DNA from 4 places in the Bacillus pfraonensis genome. Region 1 is predicted to be linked to each of the others. Evidence: predicted binding sites of a transcription regulator. Region 1 holds the regulator's gene; each other region holds the start of a gene.
What was found. The regulator Rex, encoded in region 1, represses fermentation and respiration genes when NADH is low (regulators of the CRP and FNR family bind a similar motif). The targets are predictions, from matches to a motif close to TTGTGAAATATTTCACAA.
Positions count from the first base shown of each region.

Region 2: KFD70_RS23820 (nitrate reductase subunit alpha) is a predicted target of Rex. The motif match lies at 2,408-2,425, and genes of this name have one in related genera.
Region 3: adhE (bifunctional acetaldehyde-CoA/alcohol dehydrogenase) is a predicted target of Rex. The motif match lies at 1,708-1,725, and genes of this name have one in related genera.
Region 4: KFD70_RS03925 (DUF1858 domain-containing protein) is a predicted target of Rex. The motif match lies at 2,619-2,636, and genes of this name have one in related genera.

Region 1 is NZ_JAHCDO010000048.1:2,846-8,336, reverse strand. Features, by position in the region: gene groL (chaperonin GroEL) at 1-364, opposite strand, end outside; gene groES (co-chaperone GroES) at 402-686, opposite strand; gene KFD70_RS26690 (CPBP family intramembrane glutamic endopeptidase) at 1,101-1,844, shown strand; gene KFD70_RS26685 (YdiK family protein) at 1,847-2,038, shown strand; gene KFD70_RS26680 (redox-sensing transcriptional repressor Rex) at 2,067-2,696, opposite strand; gene KFD70_RS26675 (ABC-F family ATP-binding cassette domain-containing protein) at 2,881-4,806, shown strand; gene tsaD (tRNA (adenosine(37)-N6)-threonylcarbamoyltransferase complex transferase subunit TsaD) at 5,087-5,491, opposite strand, start outside.
Region 2 is NZ_JAHCDO010000033.1:37,026-42,516, forward strand. Features, by position in the region: gene moaA (GTP 3',8-cyclase MoaA) at 1-115, opposite strand, end outside; gene KFD70_RS23805 (winged helix-turn-helix transcriptional regulator) at 343-669, opposite strand; gene KFD70_RS23810 (NAD(P)H-dependent oxidoreductase) at 810-1,481, shown strand; gene KFD70_RS23815 (Crp/Fnr family transcriptional regulator) at 1,649-2,341, shown strand; gene KFD70_RS23820 (nitrate reductase subunit alpha) at 2,554-5,491, shown strand, end outside.
Region 3 is NZ_JAHCDO010000017.1:51,573-57,063, reverse strand. Features, by position in the region: gene adhE (bifunctional acetaldehyde-CoA/alcohol dehydrogenase) at 1-1,597, opposite strand, end outside; gene KFD70_RS17720 (bifunctional cystathionine gamma-lyase/homocysteine desulfhydrase) at 1,857-2,990, opposite strand; gene KFD70_RS17715 (O-acetylserine dependent cystathionine beta-synthase) at 2,993-3,916, opposite strand; gene mtnN (5'-methylthioadenosine/S-adenosylhomocysteine nucleosidase) at 3,999-4,694, opposite strand; gene KFD70_RS17705 (class I SAM-dependent methyltransferase) at 4,709-5,347, opposite strand; gene KFD70_RS17700 (YrzA family protein) at 5,484-5,491, shown strand, end outside.
Region 4 is NZ_JAHCDO010000003.1:256,503-261,993, forward strand. Features, by position in the region: gene spoVAE (stage V sporulation protein AE) at 1-291, shown strand, start outside; gene KFD70_RS03910 (DUF1657 domain-containing protein) at 303-509, shown strand; gene KFD70_RS03915 (DUF421 domain-containing protein) at 530-1,399, shown strand; gene clpP (ATP-dependent Clp endopeptidase proteolytic subunit ClpP) at 1,651-2,232, shown strand; gene KFD70_RS03925 (DUF1858 domain-containing protein) at 2,703-2,930, shown strand; gene KFD70_RS03930 (DUF438 domain-containing protein) at 2,943-4,172, shown strand; gene KFD70_RS03935 (HPr family phosphocarrier protein) at 4,349-4,606, opposite strand; gene whiA (DNA-binding protein WhiA) at 4,629-5,491, opposite strand, start outside.

The DNA of each region.
Region 1 (5,491 bases):
CTTTTTCGATACCTTTACGAAGACCCATTGGGTTCGCACCAGCTGTTACGTTTTTTAAACCTTCACGAATCATGGCTTGTGCTAATACAGTTGCAGTTGTTGTTCCGTCACCAGCTACGTCATTTGTTTTGCTAGCAACTTCTGCTACTAATTTTGCACCCATGTTTTCGAATGCATCTTCTAATTCGATTTCTTTTGCAATTGTTACACCATCATTTGTAATAAGTGGTGAACCGAATTTTTTCTCAAGTACAACGTTACGACCTTTTGGTCCAAGCGTTACTTTTACTGCGTTTGCAAGAGTGTCGACACCGCGAAGCATCGAACGACGTGCTTCTTCACTAAATTTAATATCTTTTGCCATAATATTTGACCCCCTTGGATTTTTAAAATGTATATAATTAACCGATAACTGCTAAAATGTCACTTTCACGTAAAATCAAGTAGTCTGTACCTTCATATTTCACTTCAGTACCTGCATATTTTGAGAAGATGATAAGATCACCTGCTGCTACCTCTAAAGCAACACGCTCACCATTTTCAAGCACTCGACCAGTACCTACTGCAACAACTTTACCCTCTTGTGGTTTTTCTTTTGCAGTGTCTGGTAATACAATACCACTTGCTGTTTTTTCTTCTGCTTGAACAAGCTCAATTACAACGCGATCACCTAATGGCTTTAGCATGAACAATAACCTCCTCATTTTCCTATGTAAATTTTCTTTATTAGCACTCAAAGACTATGAGTGCTAACACACTTATAATAATAAATAATCTAAATTTCTTTTGCAAGTAAAAAAATCATAATTTTTTCGCAAATTACGATATAAACTTTTTCTATACAACAATAACAGCAATAATTCTCAAGAAAGCCTTTTTATATGAATCGGCTTTTCCACTTATCGTATGTTACAATATGAAGGATGCCATAAGTTATTTTCTCTATAGGTACTGCTTTTTCCTGTTATCTATTTCATTTTCAAATAAAGATTTACAAAAAAATAATAATACAAACAGTTATTACGTATCCCACGGCGGGATGTTCACATGTTTCCTCGCCTTATCTCATAAATTAGAGTTAGAAAGGATGGTTAACCCATTTGAAAAAACAATATTGGTGGATTATAGTTACATATATTCTGATGCAACTATCGGGAATTTTTGGCATATGGCTCCTTTTCAAAACAGGACTATATGATAATATGGCAGTTTCACGAGAGCAGAAAATGCAAATCATGGCTGGGCACTGGTCAATCATCAGCTTTTTTATTGCATTATGTATTATACTTTGGCTTCTTAGAACCGATATACGTGAAAGACATTTAGATACGAAGCGAGCTAGCATTCCTGCTACAATCGGCTGGATTTTTATCGGTTTCTTTTTAGCTATGTTTGCTCAAATACTTGCAGCTAATATTGAAATGCGATTATTAGGGATTAATCCTGGTTCTCAAAACACTCAAGATTTGATGGAAATAGCAAGAGCTACTCCATGGTTCCTTATTGTTATATCTATCATCGGTCCTATTTTAGAAGAGATTGTCTTTAGAAAGATTTTATTTGGAACACTCTATAAAAGATTTAATTTCTTTATCGCAGCCATTATTAGTTCGCTTGTTTTCGCGGCCATTCACTTTGATTTTACACACTTGTTAGTATACACTTCCATGGGGCTTGTTTTCGCTTTTCTATATGTGAAAACAAAACGAATCATCGTTCCTATTATGGCTCATGTCGCGATGAATACATTAGTCGCAATAACTCAAGTACTAGTAAGTAACGAACAAATACAAGAAATGATCAAACAAGCAGAAAAAATGCAAGGATTTATCGGAGGATTTTAAATATGAGGAACTCACCATTGTTCATGGCAGCACTGTATTTCCTTCTTGGATGTATCTTTACACGTTTCGCAATTACGAACGTTACAGATACAATTTGGAACTTTTGGACACTGCTGTTCGCTGCTATGGCAACAATTGATTTTAATTTGGCACTTCGACTTATCTTAGTCAAATTTACAAAGAAAAGGCAATAATAAAACGCAGAGGGATTTCCTCTGCGTTTTATTGTGGATAATTTTTCAAAAAATAAACGAGCGTTTGTAATTCTACAGCTAAATCAATATGATGAATTCTTATGTTTTCTGACACATTTAATCGTGCCGGTGTAAAATTTAAAATTCCATGTACATTTGTTTCGGCCAATCGATCTGCTACAGCTTGTGCAACGGTAGCAGGTACTGTTAATATTGCCACCTGTATATCATTTGTTAAACGTTCTTCTAATTCATCCAAATGATATACAGGAATTCCTCCGATTTCTTTTCCAACTTTCTCTTCATTGACATCAAACGCCATTTCAATCTTTGTATTATTATTTTTCGTGAAATTGTAATGTAAGAAAGCGGTCCCTAAATTACCCACTCCAATAAGTGCTACACGTGTTATATCATCTTGATCGAGCGTTTCTCGGAAGAATGATAGTAAATAATTCACATTATATCCATATCCCTTTTTCCCTAACGCTCCAAAATATGAAAAATCTCTCCGAATTGTTGCTGAGTCTACCTTTACCGCCTCACTCAATTCTGCCGATGAAACACGTTGCTTACCAGAAAGAGATAAATTTTGGATAAATCGATAGTATAGAGGCAATCGTTTGGCAGTGGCCTGTGGAATCTTTTGCTGATCCATGTAACCTCTCCTCTCTTCCTATCTTTGTTCACAGATTTAAAATAAATACATAAGTTTAGCACTTATGACTTTCCCTGTATAATAGAGAGAAGAATTCTCTCTTTATTTTAAACTATACACTATTTTTAGTATGATTGAGAAATATAAACATGGCAAAGTTAAGAAATTATTTGAGGTGAAAACATTGATTTTATTACAAGTGAATGGGCTTTCAAAATTATACGGTGCTGAAACAATTCTTGCAAACATTAAATTGGAAGTCCAAACAAAAGATCGAATTGCACTAGTTGGTCGAAATGGTGCTGGAAAATCTACATTATTAAAAATAATTGCCGGTGAATTATCTCACGATGGTGGAGAAATTATAAAGCCAAAAGATGTTTCTATTGGTTATTTAGCCCAAAATACAGGTTTGGAAACTTCTTTAACAATTTGGGATGAAATGCTTACCGTCTTTACACATCTGCAGCATATGGAGAAGAAACTTCGAAGGTTAGAGCAGGAAATGGGTAAGGAAGAGAACTTTTCAAATGCTGCTACGTACGAGAAATTACTCGCTGATTATGATCAATTACAGTTAGACTACAAAGATCAAGGTGGTTACCAATATGAAGCGGATATTCGCTCCATTTTAAGTGGACTTGGTTTTCCAGCGGAAACACACCAAACAACAATTTCCACATTAAGTGGCGGACAGAAAACAAGACTTGCTCTTGGGAAGCTACTATTAACAAAACCAGACTTACTCATCTTGGACGAACCAACAAACCATTTAGATATCGATACATTAACATGGCTTGAACAATATTTACAAGGCTATCCTGGAGCTATTTTAATCGTGTCCCACGATCGCTACTTTTTAGACAAGCTTGTTACACAAGTATATGAAATTTCTAATAAAGAGAGCAGACGATATGTTGGTAACTACAGTAAATATTTAGATTTAAAAGCTGCACTATATGAGCAAGAAATGAAACGTTATGAGAAACAACAAGAGGAAATCGCTAAACTAGAAGACTTTGTCCAAAAGAACATTGCTCGTGCGTCCACAACAAAACGTGCACAAAGTCGCCGGAAACAATTAGATCGGATGGAATTACTGACCAGACCATTAGGTGATTCTAAATCCGCATCCTTCCACTTTGATATCGAAAAACAAAGCGGAAACGACGTATTACAGGTAAAAGATGTTTCAATTGGATATGACAAAGAACCAATTATTGAGCATGTAAATATGCGATTAACCCGCGGTGATAGTGTCGCACTAGTCGGTCCAAACGGTATTGGGAAATCTACATTATTAAAGTCGATTGTAAATAAATTGAAGACGTTAAGCGGTGAAGTTTCTTTCGGTTCAAATGTATCTATTGGGTATTATGATCAAGAACAAGCAAACTTAACATCATCCAAGCGTGTTTTAAATGAATTATGGGACGATTATCCGCTAGAGCCGGAAAAAGAAATTCGCACGATACTCGGTAACTTTTTATTCACAGGGGATGATGTATTAAAGCCAGTATCTTCCCTAAGTGGTGGTCAAAAAGCTCGATTAGCTCTAGCAAAATTGATGATGCAAAAATCTAATTTATTAATTCTCGATGAGCCTACAAACCATCTTGATTTAAATAGTAAAGAGATTTTAGAAAACGCCTTAATTGATTATCCTGGAACTCTTTTATTCGTTTCCCATGATCGCTATTTCATTAACCGTGTCACAACTACAGTGGTTGAGTTATCAACAGAGGGAGCACAAGAATATTTAGGTGACTATGACTACTATATTGAAAAGAAAAATGAAATGATTGAACGGGCAGAATTTGAACAGCAAGAAAATGATGTACCTATTCAAAAAAGCGTTGCTCAAGAAAAATTAAGCTATCTTGAAGAAAAAGAACGTAAAAAGCAGGAACGTCAGCGTATCCGAAAAATTGAAGAAATTGAACAAAACATCGCAAAGTTAGAAGAAGAAATTGCACAATTAGAAGAGGAGCTTTGTTTACCTGAAGTATATGCTGACTACGAACGGGCTAGCGAGATTACAACAGCAAAGCAAACCAAACAAGAAGAATTAGAGAAGTTTATGGCGGAATGGGAAGAGTTACACGTATAACCCTTATATATTCATATGATAAAAACAAGGTAGTTGAAAGCCCCTCAACTACCTTGTTTATTTTTCAATACAAAAGACTATGGTCAAAGGTCTGACCTTAACACAATTATCCACAACCTTATGCACATATCCACCTTTATTATATAAACACAAAAATAACTTTTCCACATTATCCACAAATCATATAAAAGTTATAAACATTCAATACTCACAATAAAACCCATATTATCAACAGATAATATGGGTTTTATCCACAGGTTGTGGTTAATTATGTGTATAACTATGCCTCAATATCTAATCCTGGATTTGCATTTAAAGCTAATGTTGCACGTTTTCCTTGCTCATATGCAATTGTGCCCGCTGCTGCAATCATCGCTGCATTATCTGTGCACAAGGATAACGGTGGAATAATAAGCTCAATTTCTTCTTTTTTTGCAAACTCTTCCTCTAAACGTGCACGAAGTCCTTTATTCGCTGCAACACCACCAGCAAGCAACACTTGTTTTACATCATACGCTTCTGCTGCACGCGCTGCTTTCGTCACGAGTACATCTATTACACTCGCTTGGAAGCTAGCTGCTAAATCTTCTGGCGCAATTTCTTCACCACGTTGTTTTGCGTTATGCACAGTGTTGATAACTGCTGATTTCAATCCACTAAAGCTAAAATCATACGAATCCGGCTC
Region 2 (5,491 bases), on a different contig from region 1:
GCCCGAACACTTCAGCTGGCATACAGTATGTGCATCTGAAATTACAACGATCAATGACAGAGATGCGTAAATCTTGAAGTGGACGCTGCAAAGAATCTGTAATCTTCTCGCGCATCGTTATCCCCCCCCTTTTCTGCTAAATTCTATCTGTCTTCATTCTATTATAATATATTTTTAAACTGCGATGTTTTTGCTTAAACTCTTTATTCACTTTCTATGTTTTTTAGTTGCCTCCATCATAAAAAAGAAGAAGAAGGTACGTTGTGATATTTCTCACATCGCCTTCTTCATTCAAAAATTCTTCACAAATTCGTTCAAATTTTATTCACATTTCAGTTACAATCACTGTATTTGCGTACGGTACTCCTCACCCCACTCACGCATAAGTGTGATAATTGGTGTAAGGGATTTTCCGAATTTCGTTAAAGAATATTCCACTTTTGGTGGAACCTCTTTATATACTTCACGATGAATTACTCCAGCTGCCTCTAGTTCTCGAAGCTGCCTAGTTAGCATGCGCTGTGTGATGCCAGGCATTAATCGTACAAATTCATTAAAACGAATCACTTCGGCATTCATTAAGTGAAATAGAATAACCCCTTTCCATTTCCCACCGATTACATCTAACGTTACTTCTACCGAACAACGATTTATATCTTTCTGTTCCATTTTGTCACTCTCCATTAGTATACAAATTGATACTATATGCTAAAAATGTGCGTACTTACATCTTTTATTTTACTATTGTAGAATCAATTTTGTAATCAGCTTACTATAAAAAAGCAAATTATTAAAAGGTGGTTGTTTAAATGGAACATACAAAAGAAGAAATTTTAAAAGCTTATCAATTTCGACATGCATGTAAAGAATTTGATGTAAATAAAAAAATCTCTGATGAAGATTTTCATTTTATTTTAGAAACTGGCCGACTTTCTCCAAGTTCATTTGGTTTTGAACCTTGGAAATTTGTTGTGATTCAAAATCAAGATATTCGTAACAAGCTTCTTCCTGTATCTTGGGGTGCGCAAAAACAATTACCAACAGCAAGCCACTTTGTCGTTATATTAGCTCGTAAAAAAGAAGAGATGATTTATAACTCATCCTATATTTCTAACTTTATGAAAAATATTCAGCAACTTCCTGAAGAAGTTATAACGATGAAACGCGGTTTTTATAAAGAATTTCAAGAATCTGATTTTCAATTACTAGAAAGTGATCGTGCCATGTTTGATTGGGCTTCTAAACAAACTTACATCGCTCTTGGCAATATGATGACTGCCGCTGCTCAAATCGGCATCGACTCTTGTCCGATTGAAGGGTTTCATCAAGAAAAAGTAGATGCAATTTTAAAAGAAGAAGGAATTATTTCAGATGATGCATTTGGTGTGTCTGTTTTAGTTGCTTTTGGTTATCGCGCAGAAGAACCAAAACGTGATAAAACTCGTCAAACAATGGATATGGTTGTGGAGTGGATTAAATAAAGTAAAAGGGTGTCTACAAAAGACACTCTTTTTTTCAGTACGAAATGTGCGCTTGTTCACAGCTAAGTACTAACTTATCACCTATAATGAAAAGATATTTCTTGCATTTTCACCATGTTTACATCCACAATAAGAAATAGACTGCTTTTAAAAGAAAGGTGATTGCTGTGACAAACCGTACGGCATTATCAGAAGATTTAAAGGAATTGCTTGCATCTGTTGAATATAAAATGCAGATTAATAAAGGAAGTTATATTTTCCAAGAAGGTGTGGAGGCAAAAGAACTCTATATCGTTCGCTCTGGAAAAGTGCAGATTAGTAAAATTAGTGCTGACGGACAGGAGTTAACACTTCGCATTTGTTCAACGCATGATATCATCGGAGAATTAACATTATTTACGGACAATGCAAAGTATTTATTAAATGCGAAATGCCTTGAAAATGTTGAGGTTGGCGTAATTAAACGAGATGCTTTAGAGAAGGCATTACTTGAAAAACCAGCCCTTGCCTTTGAATTTATGAAATGGATTAGTGAACATTTAAGGAGAATGCAAACGAAATTCCGTGATTTAGTGTTACATGGTAAAAAAGGTGCTCTTTATTCGACTCTTATTCGTATGACGAATAGTTATGGCGTATTAAAAGAAAACGGCATCCTTATCGATCTACCTTTAACAAATCAAGAGCTTGCGAATTTCTGTGCAACCTCACGTGAAAGTGTCAACCGTATGTTAAATGATTTAAAAAAGCAAGGAATTATTTCTATTCATAAAGGAAAAATCACGATTCATAATTTACAATTTTTAAAATGCGAAATTGCTTGTGAAGATTGTCCCGCCTCTGTGTGTAGTATTGAGTAGCCTCTCTATTTGAGAGGCTACTCTTTTTTCTTTCTCCTTTATTCTACAAAAAAGAATCACTCTTCGATGTGAAAAATGTCACAACTTCCCAAAAAATGTTATAAGTCTGATTTTTGACAATCTGTTGAACTGTGATAGATATCACATCTCTATTTGACGCGCTCTCTTATATTGAAAGTAAGCAAGAGAGACGTAATAAAGGAGTGAACAGTATGAAAAAGAAACCTTCAGCATTAATGAAACGTTTAAAATATTTTTCTCCAATAGATCGCTATAACAACAATCATACACAAGAAACGTATGAAGATCGCGAATGGGAAAACGTGTATAGAAAACGCTGGCAACATGATAAAGTCATTCGTTCTACACACGGTGTAAACTGTACTGGTTCTTGTAGCTGGAACATTTACGTAAAGGATGGAATTGTAACTTGGGAAGGCCAAGAGCTGAACTATCCATCAACGGGCCCTGATATGCCAGACTTTGAGCCACGAGGATGTCCACGCGGAGCAAGTTTTTCTTGGTACATTTATAGTCCACTTCGCGTGAAATATCCATATGTCCGTGGCGTACTTTGGAATATGTGGCAAGAAGAACTTCAAAACCACAAATCACCGCTAGACGCTTGGAAAAGCATTGTGGAAAATCCTGAAAAAGCACGTACTTATAAGCAGGCCCGGGGTAAAGGCGGATTCATCCGTGCTAGTTGGGATGAAGTATTACAACTTGTTGCCGCTTCTCTACTTTATACAGTAATCAAATACGGCCCAGATCGAAATGTTGGTTTCTCACCAATTCCAGCCATGTCGATGTTAAGCCATGCTGCTGGTAGCCGCTTTATGCAGCTCATGGGTGGTCCAATGCTTAGCTTCTACGATTGGTACGCTGATTTGCCACCAGCTTCTCCGCAAATTTGGGGTGATCAAACAGATGTACCAGAAAGTAGTGATTGGTATAACTCTGGTTACATTATGACGTGGGGTTCAAACGTACCAATGACAAGAACACCAGACGCTCACTTCTTAGCAGAGGTGCGCTATAAAGGAACGAAAGTTGTTTCTGTAAGTCCTGACTTTGCGGAATCCACAAAGTTTGCTGATGATTGGATTAGCGTAAAACAAGGTACAGACGGAGCACTTGCAATGGCAATGGGGCACGTCATCTTACAAGAGTTTTACGTGGACCAGCAAGTGGAATACTTCACAAATTATGCAAAACAATATACTGATTTCCCGTTCTTTGTCACATTGAAACAACAAGGAGACCAATTTGTTGCCGATCGTTTCTTAAACGCGAATGATATTGGCCGTGAAACAAAGCTTGGTGAATGGAAACCTGTTCTTTGGAACGATAACACGAACGATTTCGCAACACCTCATGGCACAATGGGGTCACGCTGGGATAACGAAAAGAAATGGAACTTGCGCTTAGAAGATGAACAAACCGGCGAAAAAATTGATCCACGCCTTTCCTTACTTGGTATGGAAGATGCTGTTGGAACTGTACAAATTCCGTACTTCTCTGATGATGGAAACAAAGTATTAGAACGCACAATTCCAGTGAAAAAAATCACGACTGAAGAAGGCGACATTTTCGTTACAACTGTATACGACTTAACGTTAGCAAACTACGGAGTTAACCGTGGACTTGGCGGGCAAGAACCGAAAGACTTCAATGATGATATGCCATTTACACCAGCATGGCAAGAGAAAATGACCGGCGTAAAACGAGAACTGATTATTCAAATCGCTCGTGAATTTGCTCAAAATGCGGTTGATACAAATGGCCGCTCAATGATTATTGTCGGCGCTGGTATTAACCATTGGTTTAACTCTGATACGATTTACCGCGCAGTTCTAAATCTTGTTCTTCTCGTTGGAGCGCAAGGTGTAAACGGCGGAGGCTGGGCACATTATGTTGGGCAAGAGAAACTACGTCCAGCAGAAGGTTGGCAAACGATCGCAATGGCAAAAGACTGGCAAGGTCCACCGAAACTACAAAACGGTACATCTTTCTTCTATTTCGTAACGGATCAGTGGCGCTATGAAGATACACCAGTTGGGCACCTAGCATCACCAGTTGTCGGCAACTCACGCTATCAACATCACGGTGATTACAATATATTAGCTGCTCGCCTTGGCTGGCTCCCTTCTTATCCAACATTTGAGAAAAACGGAATTGAATTATATAAAGAAGCTGTCGCTAGTGGCGCAACAACCCAGGAAGAAATCGGAAAATATGTTGCGCAACAACTAAAAGAAAAAGAACTGAAATTTGCAATTGAAGACCCAGATAACAAAAACAACTTCCCGCGTAATTTATTCGTCTGGCGCGCAAACTTAATTTCAAGTTCTGGTAAAGGACATGAATATTTCTTAAAACATCTATTAGGTACAACAAACGGATTAATGAATGATGATAGCGATTCATTGCGACCAGAAGAAATAAAATGGCATGAAAAAGCACCTGAAGGAAAACTTGATTTACTCATTAACTTAGATTTCCGTATGGCTGGAACAGCACTTTATTCTGATATCGTCCTTCCTGCTTCAACTTGGTATGAAAAACATGACTTAAGTAGTACAGATATGCATCCATTCGTGCATCCATTTAATCCGGCAATCGGTTCACCATGGGAAGCACGCTCTGACTGGGATATTTTCAGCTCTCTTTCTAAAGCAGTATCTAAGTTAGCAACAGAACTTGACCTTGAACCAATGAAAGAAGTTGTCGCAACACCACTTCTTCATGATACACCACAAGAATTGGCACAGCCACTTGGCAAGATTAAAGACTGGAGCAAAGGTGAATGCGAACCAATCCCTGGAAAAACAATGCCGCAAATTCATGTTATGGAGCGGGATTACAAAACGATTTATGACAAAATGACTGCGCTCGGACCAAATGCTGGGAAACAGCCAATCGGTACGAAAGGAATCTCTTGGTCAGCAGAAAAAGAATACGAACAATTAAAGAGTCGATTAGGCGTTGTTCGCACTGATTCTATCGCAAAAGGATGCCCTGACATTAAAGAAGCAATCAATGCTGCTGAAGCAGTGTTAACCCTTTCTTCTACAACGAATGGTCATATGGCCGTAAAAGCATGGGAAGCTCTTGAAAAACAAACAGATTTACAGCTTCGTGATTTAG
Region 3 (5,491 bases), on a different contig from region 1:
TAAATACCGTTTCATCTGATGGATCTGGCTCTACTTCAAAGAATACTTCCACCTTTACATCATTTGTATGTTTACGTAAATAGTGCGTTACTGTATCGACATATCCATGCTCAACCATTCCAGGATCCGTTACAATAAATGCTCGTGAAATATTCGGCATATTTTCTAAATATCCTGTCGCATGCTTTTCAAAATAAATTTTAGGTGGTAATTTGAACCACTGCATATTCTTTTTTCTACTTGCAAGTCTTTTTATATTTAATAGATGTGTTGCCGTTACGTTTTGAGAAACAGAGTTCTTTCCATATGAACCGCATCCAAGTGTAAGTGATGGAATAAATGCATTATATATATCACCAATTCCGCCTTGTGATGACGGAGCATTTACAATGAGACGGCACGCTTTCATACGTAAACCAAATTGTTTTTGTACTTCTTTATTTGTCGAATGAATAACTGCTGAATGTCCTAAACCACCAAGATCTAACATACCTTCACAATATGTAAATCCTTCTTCCAGTGAATTCGCTTTTACACAAGCTAATACCGAGCTTAGTTTTTCACGAGATAGTGGGTAATCAGCACCTACGCCTTTAACTTCAGCAACCAGCATTTTTGTATCTTCTGGTACAGTAATTCCCACTAATGCCGCAATATAATATGCTGATTTCCCAACAATATCACTATTTACTGCACATGTATTTTCATTAATGACAAGTTTCTCTAATTTTTTCCGTTCATCTTCTGTTACAAAGTAACAATTATTTGCTATCATTTCTTCTTTCACATGATTGTAAATTTCTTTGTCTACAATGATTGCTTGTTCAGAAGCACAAATCATACCGTTATCAAATGTTTTTGATAAAATTAAATCATTTACAGCACGTTTTACATGTGCAGATTTTTCTATATAACAAGGTACGTTTCCAGGTCCTACGCCTAAGGCTGGTTTACCAGTAGAATACGCTGATTTCACCATCCCCGCGCCTCCAGTTGCTAGAACGAGTGCAACACCTTCATGATTCATTAATTGCTTTGTCGCCTCAACAGAAGGTTTATCAACCCATTGAATACAGCCATTTGGCGCCCCCGCCTTCACTGCTGCATCATATAACGTTTTAGCCGCTGCAATCGAACAATTTTGTGCGGAAGGATGAAATGCAAAGATAATTGGATTTCTTGTTTTCATTGCGATTAACGCTTTAAACATCGTTGTCGAAGTTGGATTCGTTACTGGTGTTACCCCAGCAACTACACCGACTGGTTCTGCAATTTCTATCATTTCTTCATGGGGATCCTCATGAATGATTCCTACTGTTTTATCTTTTTTCATACTGTGCCAAATATATTCAGTGGCAAAAATATTTTTGATACATTTATCTTCATATACACCGCGCCCTGTTTCCTCAACAGCCATTTTTGCAAGTGGCATATGTTGGTCTACACCCGCAAGTGCCATTTCATGTACAATGTCGTCAATTTGCTCTTGTGTAAAATTCTCTAATGCTCGTAAAGCTTCCTGACCATTCTTCACCAACGTGTCAATCATCTCTGTTATTTCTTGCATTTCATTTACAACTTTCTCTTTGACTACCATGTAAATTCCTCCTATTCTGCTACTTGGTCTTAAAGAGTCCCTCACGGCCTTAATGAGTCCTTATTAGCGTAAAAAAAATAGAGTTACTTTTCCTACATGAATTCTATTATTTGTGAAACATTTCACAAATATATGTGTGAAGCATCATTTCTTGCTTTTACTATACACGAAATATTTTTATTTGTGTGTGTCTAATTTGTGAAAAAATTCACAAATTAATCTTAAAAAAGCACCGCCCTCTTTGAGCAGTGCTTTTCCATTATGCTAAAGCCTGTGCTAAATCTTCAATTAAGTCTTCCCCATCTTCAATGCCGACAGAAATGCGGATTAATGTATCGGTAATTCCTAACTCTTTACGGCGATCTGCTGGGATAGATGCGTGAGTCATTTGTGCTGGAATAGAAATTAAGCTTTCTACTGCTCCTAAACTTTCAGCAAGTGTAAAGTACTGTACTTTCTCAAGTACTTTATTTAGCGTTTCTTCGCTGTCTACATCAAATGAAATAATTGCACCGTATCCACCAGCTTGCTCTTTCGCTAATGCATGATTTGGATGTGCTTCAAGGCCTGGATAGTATACTTTATTTACTTTTGGATGATTGTTTAAAAACTCAGCAATCGCGCGTGAATTTGTTTCATGCTCTTCCATACGAATTCCTAATGTTTTTAAACCACGAAGTAATAAAAAGCTGTCTTGCGGTCCAAGAATGCCACCTGTTGAATTTTGAACGAAATGAAGATCTTCTGCTAATTGTGAGCTATTAACAACAACTAGTCCGGCAACAACATCGCTATGTCCCCCTAAATATTTCGTTGCACTATGAAGCACAATATCTGCTCCTAAAGAAATTGGTGACTGCCAGTATGGCGTCATGAATGTATTATCAATAATTGTTAGTAAACCTTTCTCTTTTGCAAATGTAGAAATTTGCTTAATATCTGTAATTTTTAATAGTGGATTTGTTGGTGTTTCTACATAAATTGCTTTCGTGTTTGGACGAACTGCTTCTGCTACTTCATCTACATTTGTTGTATCTACAAATGTATGTTCAATACCAAATCGATTCAATACTTTTGTAATTACACGATATGTTCCGCCGTATACGTCATCTGTTAAAATGACATGATCTCCTTTTGAGAATAACATAATCGTTGCTGTAATAGCAGCCATCCCTGATCCAAATGCAAATCCCGCATGACCATTTTCTAGCACTGCAATCATTTCTTCTAATGCTGCACGTGTTGGATTTCCTGTACGTGAATATTCGTATCCTTGGTGTTTACCAACCGCTTCTTGTTTATACGTACTTGTTTGATAAATTGGTACGTTCACAGATCCAGTTGAAGGTTCTCCTATGCGAATACCATGAATTAACTTTGTTTTTGCTCTCATTTTTATTCCCACCCTTTGTATATATCTTTACTTAAGTAACGCTCACTGCTATCTGGAAAAATCGTTACAATGTTTGTACCTGATTTTGCCTTTTCAGCTTCTAATAAGCTTGCATGAAATGCCGCTCCCGAAGAACTACCTACAAGAAGCCCTTCTTTCTGCGCTAACTCTTTCACACGTTTAAATGCATTTCGATCAGAAATAGTATGAATTGCATCAAAATATGATGGCTTTAAAAATGGTGGAATAAATTCAAGACCGATTCCCTCTGTTTCATGTGAACCTGCTTCACCACCATTTAAAATAGATCCTTCCGGTTCTACAATCACCGTTTTAATCTCACGGTTTTGTTCTTTTAAATAAGACGCAGTTCCCATAAATGTACCCCCAGTACCTGCACCTGCCACAAATATGTTAATCTCTCCATCTAGCGCTTCCCACAGCTCAGGTCCTAATGTTTTGAAATAGGCACGTGGATTTGCTTCATTTGCAAATTGACTTGGAGAATATGAGTTTGGAATTTCTTTTACTAATTCTTTTGCCTTCGCAATTGCACCTGTCATCCCTTGTTCAGTAGGTGTATGCACAACCGTTGCACCGAGCGCTTTCATTAACTCTTGTTTTTCAACGCTAAATTTTTCTGGTACACAAACTATAACATGTAAATCATGCTCTAGTGCAGCAAGTGCCAGTCCAATACCGGTATTTCCTGCAGTTGGTTCGATAAGCGTTCCACCTTGCGCAACAAGTCCTTTTGCTAGTGCATCTTCAATCAATTCTCTTCCTAAACGATCTTTCACGCTTCCACCTGGATTATAAAATTCAAGCTTTGCAAATAAACGAACGCCCTCTGGAAGTGAAAACCGAGTAATTTCTACAATCGGTGTATGACCGATTAATTCATGAATCCCGCGATACACCTTCACCGTGTTCTCCTCCTTATTTGCCAATAAAGAAAAGGCAACTGTATGTATTTTCTTTATATGAGACAGTTGCCTTTTTGTTACATTACTTTAACTCTTCTAGTACTTTTATAATAAAGTTCGTAGAATGAAGAGCTGCTTGATCTAAAAATTGATCAAATGAAACGTTTGATTCTTTACCAGCAATATCAGAAAGTGCACGAATAATTACAAATGGAACTTTGTATTGATGACAAACTTGCGCAACCGCTGCTGCTTCCATTTCTACTGCGTAAAGATTTTCAAATTTATCACGGATTGCTGCAACTCGGTTTGGATCACTCATAAATGAATCTCCTGTTGCAATCATTCCTTTCACAACTTGAATGTTCTCTTCTGATTTCATACATTTTTCTGCTAGTGCTATTAATGCTTCATCAGCTTTAAATCCTGGTGGCATCCCTGGCACTTGACCATATTCGTAATCAAACGCAGTTACATCCACGTCATGATGGCGAACTTCTGTTGAAATAACAACATCCCCAACATTTAAAGATTGGTGGAATCCACCAGCTGAACCTGTATTAATTACTTTTTCAGGCTGATATCTCTCTAATAAAATTGTCGTTGACATCGCTGCATTTACTTTACCAATACCAGACTTTAACAAGATTACTTCATGTCCTGCTAATGTCCCTTTCGTAAATTCACAACCTGCAACAGTTTCTGTTTCTGCCTGTTCTAATTTGTCACGTAAAATACGTACTTCTTCTTCCATTGCTCCAATTACAGCAATTCTCAATCTAATCCCTCTTTCTATTGCTTAGTTGCCTCCATTACCCAAACGAAATGATTTAATCTCGTGAATGTTACATGGAAGCCATTGTTTTCAAAAATAGATTGCATGATTGGAATACGTGTGTAGTATTCTGTTTGCAAATCATTGGCTAGCTGATGGAACCCTCTTTGTTTTGCGGTTTCAACAGTTTTATCATACGCTTCTTGATCTGCAAATATCGTATCAGCAAACACTATTTTACCACCTTTATGAAGCAATTGACTATATTTCGCAATTGCCACATCTTTTTCATCATCTGTTAGGTGATGAAATGCATAGGTGCTTACAATGGTATCAATAGCATCTGGGACATCAAATTCCAGAAAATCTCCCTCTGTAATTGAAAATTCTTTCGGTAATTTTTCTTTTGCAATAGCACGCATTTCACGTGACGGCTCTATGCCGTAAACAGTATGGCCAGCAACTAATAATTTATTTGTTAAATTGCCAGTACCAACACCAAATTCTAATACATTTCCAAATGATTTGTTTACTACATCCTCTAAAATCTCCTCATAACGAGCGAAAACTTCTTTATATTGTATATCTTCGCCTTGTACGAATGAATCGTACGTATGAGCCCACTCATCAAATAAACCGTTAAATTCTGTACCCATATAAAATTCCCCTTTTTCTTATCGGTTTTATCAGTATGATATGCTTTCTTTACAAAAATGTCAATTGAAACGGAAATGGTATTTCCTTCTTTTCTTTGTTACACTTAAATTGATTATATGGAGAGGAGCGTTTTTTGTGTCATT
Region 4 (5,491 bases), on a different contig from region 1:
TTTGATGTCGGTAAGCTCACACCCGCTCACACAATGGCAACGCTCGTTGTTGCTGGTGCGATACTAGATGGATTCGGTCTGTACGAGCCTTTAATTGATTTTGCAGGAGCTGGTGCAACAGTTCCGATTACAAGTTTCGGAAACGCCCTTGTTCATGGAGCCATGGCTGAAGCAGCAAAACATGGTATTGTCGGGGTTATAACCGGAATGTTTAAAGTAACAAGTGCTGGTATATCTGCAGCTATTATCTTCGGATTTATCGGAGCATTACTATTTAAACCAAAAGGATAAGAGGTGTTTGTATGACTGTTGTTGCTAGTGTAAAAACATGTCTCGCTAGTTTAAAAAGTGCACAAGCAAGTTTAAGCACACTTTCACAAAACGCTGCTGAAGAAGAAGCAAAACAAGTCTTCCATGAATGTATGATGGAAATGGACAGTGTAATCGCTGACCTTAAAAGTAGAATTTCCGTATTAGAAAGAGAAGAACCACAATATAAAGGATTTTAGCTGAACGGGAGGGAATAACCATGCCTCATGTACCAGAATGGCTGCTTGTCATTATACGCTCCTTAGTTATTTTAGTTATTTTATTTTCAATGACAAAATTGCTTGGAAAAAGGCAAATTTCACAGCTTTCATTTTTCGAATATGTTGCAGGTCTGACAATCGGAAACATCGCCGCTGAAATTACATCAGGACTCGAGCGCAACTTTTGGCACGGTGTTTCTAGTATGCTTGTTTTTTCTCTTGTTCCATTTTTCGCGGGTATGGCTGCTTTAAAAAACAAGCGGCTCAGAAATTTCATTGAAGGAAAAGCCACTATTTTTATAAAAGACGGGAAAGTTCTTGAAGATAATTTAAAGAAAGAAAATTATACAATCGATGAGCTACTAGAACTTCTTAGAAAGAAAAATGCGTTTAGCATAGCAGATGTTGAATATGCTGTATTGGAGTCGGGCGGTGAATTAAATGTCTTGTTAAAAAGAGATAAACAGCCTCTTACCCCAAAAGATATCGGCTTACAAATAGCACCTGCAAAAGAAACACAAACGGTAATTATGGATGGAAACGTACTAGATGAACCACTTTCAGCTAGTGGTCATAATCGTGCTTGGCTTCACGCCGAGTTAGAGAAACTTGGCGTGGTGATAGAAAATGTCTTTATCGGGCAAGTCGATTCTTACGGACAACTTACTGTCGATATATATGATGATAAACTTCAAATGCCATCCCCTCAGGATAGACCATTATTGTTGGCTTCTCTAAAAAAATGTCAAGCTGATCTTGAATTATTCTCATTAGAAACAAAATCGAAATCGGCAAGTCAAATGTATAGCAAAAACGCAAAACAAGTTCAACATATTTTAAATAGAGTAACTTATCTCCTAAAAGAATAATACACAAAAGAACGCTTCTACAGAAAAGGCGTTCTTTTGTTTTTTGCGAATCACATACTTCTCCTATTACGTTTAAATTTATATAATTCGGTTATGATGTTGAAAGACACATAAGCAGGGAATTTCAAAAACATAGCGAATAAATCATGGTACAACTACATATTTTTTTGATTTAAAGTGGTTTTGTTTGACCTATATTGACCATAATTGTATTATAAGACTAAGAAAGCTTTCAAAGGAGGAAATAACAGATGAATTTAATTCCTACAGTAATTGAACAAACAAATCGTGGAGAACGCGCTTACGATATTTACTCTCGCCTATTAAAAGACCGCATCATTATGCTTGGTAGCGCAATTGATGACAACGTAGCAAACTCAATCGTTTCCCAGCTTTTATTCTTGGAATCTCAAGATCCAGAAAAAGATATTCATTTATACATTAACAGCCCTGGTGGTTCTATCACAGCAGGTATGGCAATCTACGATACAATGCAGTTTATTAAACCAAACGTATCAACAATTTGTATCGGTATGGCAGCATCTATGGGTGCTTTCCTACTTGCAGCAGGTGAAAAAGGAAAACGTTTCGCACTTCCAAACAGTGAAGTAATGATTCACCAACCACTTGGCGGAGCACAAGGTCAAGCAACTGAAATCGAAATCGCTGCAAAACGTATCCTATTCTTACGTGAAAAACTAAACCAAATTCTTGCTGATCGCACAGGACAACCATTAGAAGTACTACAACGCGACACAGACCGCGACAACTTCATGACAGCAGAAAAAGCACTAGAATACGGCTTAATCGATAAAATCTTTACAAATCGTTAATATACTTTAAAGCGAAAGCGGCTCGCTCAGAATGGGAGGGGGATGGAGCTTCTGACAAAGAGGTGCTTTTTACCTCGGCGGAAGAAGCGAAGCCACCGACCATTCTAGCCGCTGGAGCTGGATACAACTAAAAGCGAAAGCGGCTCGTTTAGAACTGCTCCAAAAAAGGCTATCGCCCATGCGATAGCCTTTCTTATTGACCACTTCTCAAAATATATCAGCGTTTTTTCCAATATACCTGCTTCTCATGATATATCGGCGCAAATTGAAATATATCGGCAATTCGACACAACATATCGACCATTCGACGAGATTACCTCTCCCCCACCCTCTCCATACCCATTATTGAATACAGAAAAAGTGACAAACCTGTTAAAAGAACAAACGTGTGATTTGGCTCACAATTTCATTCCAATCTTTATGTTACAGTGTAATTGATAATTCATATCAATTGTTTCGAGGTGAGAATGATGACAAAACAAATTAATTTTCATCATACTGTTTATGATTTAACGAATCAATATCCTGAAATTATTCCCATTTTAAAGAACCTTGGATTTGAAAATATAACAAAACCTAATATGCTGCAAACAGCCGGCCGTATAATGACTATCCCGAAAGGCTGCCGAATGAAAGGTATTTCATTAGACGGAGTAAAAGAAGCTTTTCAAAATAATGGATTTCACATTAATGAGTAGAGGAGAATCCTTATGAGTGAAATGATTAATAACCGTGAACAAGAAAATATAAATAACTCTGAACGACAAACAATCTTAAAGACTATTATTAAAGATCTTCATAACGGAAAAAACATTGAAGATGTAACAGCTCAGTTTCAAGAAGCAATTGGAAATATTACCGTAGCAGAAATTTCAAAGCTCGAGCAGGCACTTATGGAGGAAGAAGGCATTCCAGTTGAAGAAGTACAACGCTTATGCTCCGTTCATACAGCTGTTTTTAAGGGATCCATTGAAGAAATTCATCAATCTAATAAACAAGAAGAGCAACCAGGTCATCCCATTCATACATTTAAACTGGAAAACAAAGAAATTGATTTACTTGTGAATTTCAAACTTCAACTTCACTATGAACGTTTTGAAAAAGAAGATAGCGAAGAAAACATTTATAAATTAATAGAAGACTTAAATTTATTACTAGATGTTGATAAACATTATAGCCGGAAAGAAAATCTACTTTTCCCTTATTTAGAGAAATACGGCATTTATGGACCTACCCAAGTTATGTGGGGCGTTGATGACAGAATTCGTGCTGCTATTAAAGAAGCAAAACAAAAATTAGTAAATTATAATCAAGATAAAAAATCAGTCTTAGACAGCGTTTCTTTCGTCACCCATGACGTAACTGAAATGATTTTTAAAGAAGAAAATATTTTATTTCCGATGGCCCTTCAAACTCTTACAGAAGATGAATGGCTAAAAATCGCTCATGAAAGTGATGAAATCGGCTACTGCTTAACAAGCCCTACAACTACATGGAAACCAGAAAGAATAGCGATGCAAGAAGAAACAATGTCAGAAGGATTTATTCGTTTTGAAACAGGACTATTATCGTTACAACAACTAGAACTCGTATTAAATCACTTACCCGTTGATATTACATTTATCGATGAAAATGATGTTGTGCGTTACTTCTCTCATGGAAAAGAACGGATCTTCGCTCGCACGAAAGCTGTCATTGGTCGAACAGTGCAAAACTGTCATCCTCCCAAAAGCGTTCATGTCGTTGAAAAACTCTTAGAAGATTTCAAATCTGGAAAAAAAGATTGTGAAGATTTTTGGATTCAATTTCAAGATAAATATGTATATATTCGCTACTTCGCAGTGCGAAATGCAGATGGAAAATATATGGGGACCCTCGAATTTACGCAAAACATTCAACCGATCCGTGAACTTCAAGGAGAAAAACGGATTCTTTCATAATTTATCCCGTATTAACGGGCAGTAAGATCCCCACCTCAATATTCAGGGAAAAACGAGGAAGATAGGTGTAGGATAAAGCGAACCTTTAATCGACGATTGAATACAACACATCAATTACTCAAAAATATTCAACTGATTTATCCAATCAAAAAAGCTATCGCCCACGCGATAGCTTTTTACTGTTTATTTTGTACATATGCTGCCAGCGCTTCTAAAGCAGCTTCTGCATCTGAACCTTCTGTTATAATCGTTACGTTGCTACCAGATCCAATCGCTAAGCTCATAATCCCCATTATGCTCTTCGCATTGACTGTTTTTCCATCTTTCTCAATGAAAATATCAGCGTGAAAACGATTTGCCTCTTGTACAAACAACGCAGCCGGACGTGCTTGTAAGCCGTTTTTTAATGCAACCTCAACTTGTTTCTGAACCATAGCTCCCATTTCCCCTTTACCGTTATTTTTTTGCTACCGGTTCCCCCGCGCGTAATTTCTCTGCGATTTCATCGATTTTACGCAAGCGATGATTGATACCTGATTTACTTATTTTCCCCCCAGATACCATCTCGCCTAATTCTTTCAATGTTACATCTTGATAATTAATACGTAATTGTGCAATCTCTCTTAATTTATCTGGTAAAACATCGAGCCCAACCGTTTCATCAATGTAACGAATATTTTCAATTTGCCTTAAAGCGGCACCAATTGTTTTATTTAAATTGGCTGTTTCACAGTTCACCAATCGATTAACTGAATTACGCATATCACGAACAATACGAATATCCTCAAATCTTAACAATGCATTATGTGCACCGATAATGTTTAAAAACTCCGTAATTTTCTCCGCTTCTTTTAAATACGTAATGTACCCTTTACGCCTTTCCAGCGTCTTACTATTTAAATCAAATCCGTTCATCAGTTCACATATAGAATCATTATGTTCCTTGTATAACGAAAAGACCTCTAAATGATAAGATGATGTTTCTGGGTTATTTACTGAACCACCTGCTAAAAATGCACCTCTTAAATACGATCGTTTGCAGCATTTCTTTTCAATCAATTCCTGTGAGATATTGCGAATAAATGAAAAGTCTTCTCTAACAATATGCAAATCCGCTAATATTTCACGAGATTTCTCAACAAGCCGAACGATATATACATTATTTTTCTTCAGTCGCATTTTTTTACGAACAAGCAATTCTACCGTCACGTCATATCCCTTTTTCAGCAATGTGTAAATTCTTCTTGCGATTGCTGCATTTTCTGTTTGAATATCAATCGAAAGACGACGGTTTGAAAAAGAAAGTGATCCGTTCATTC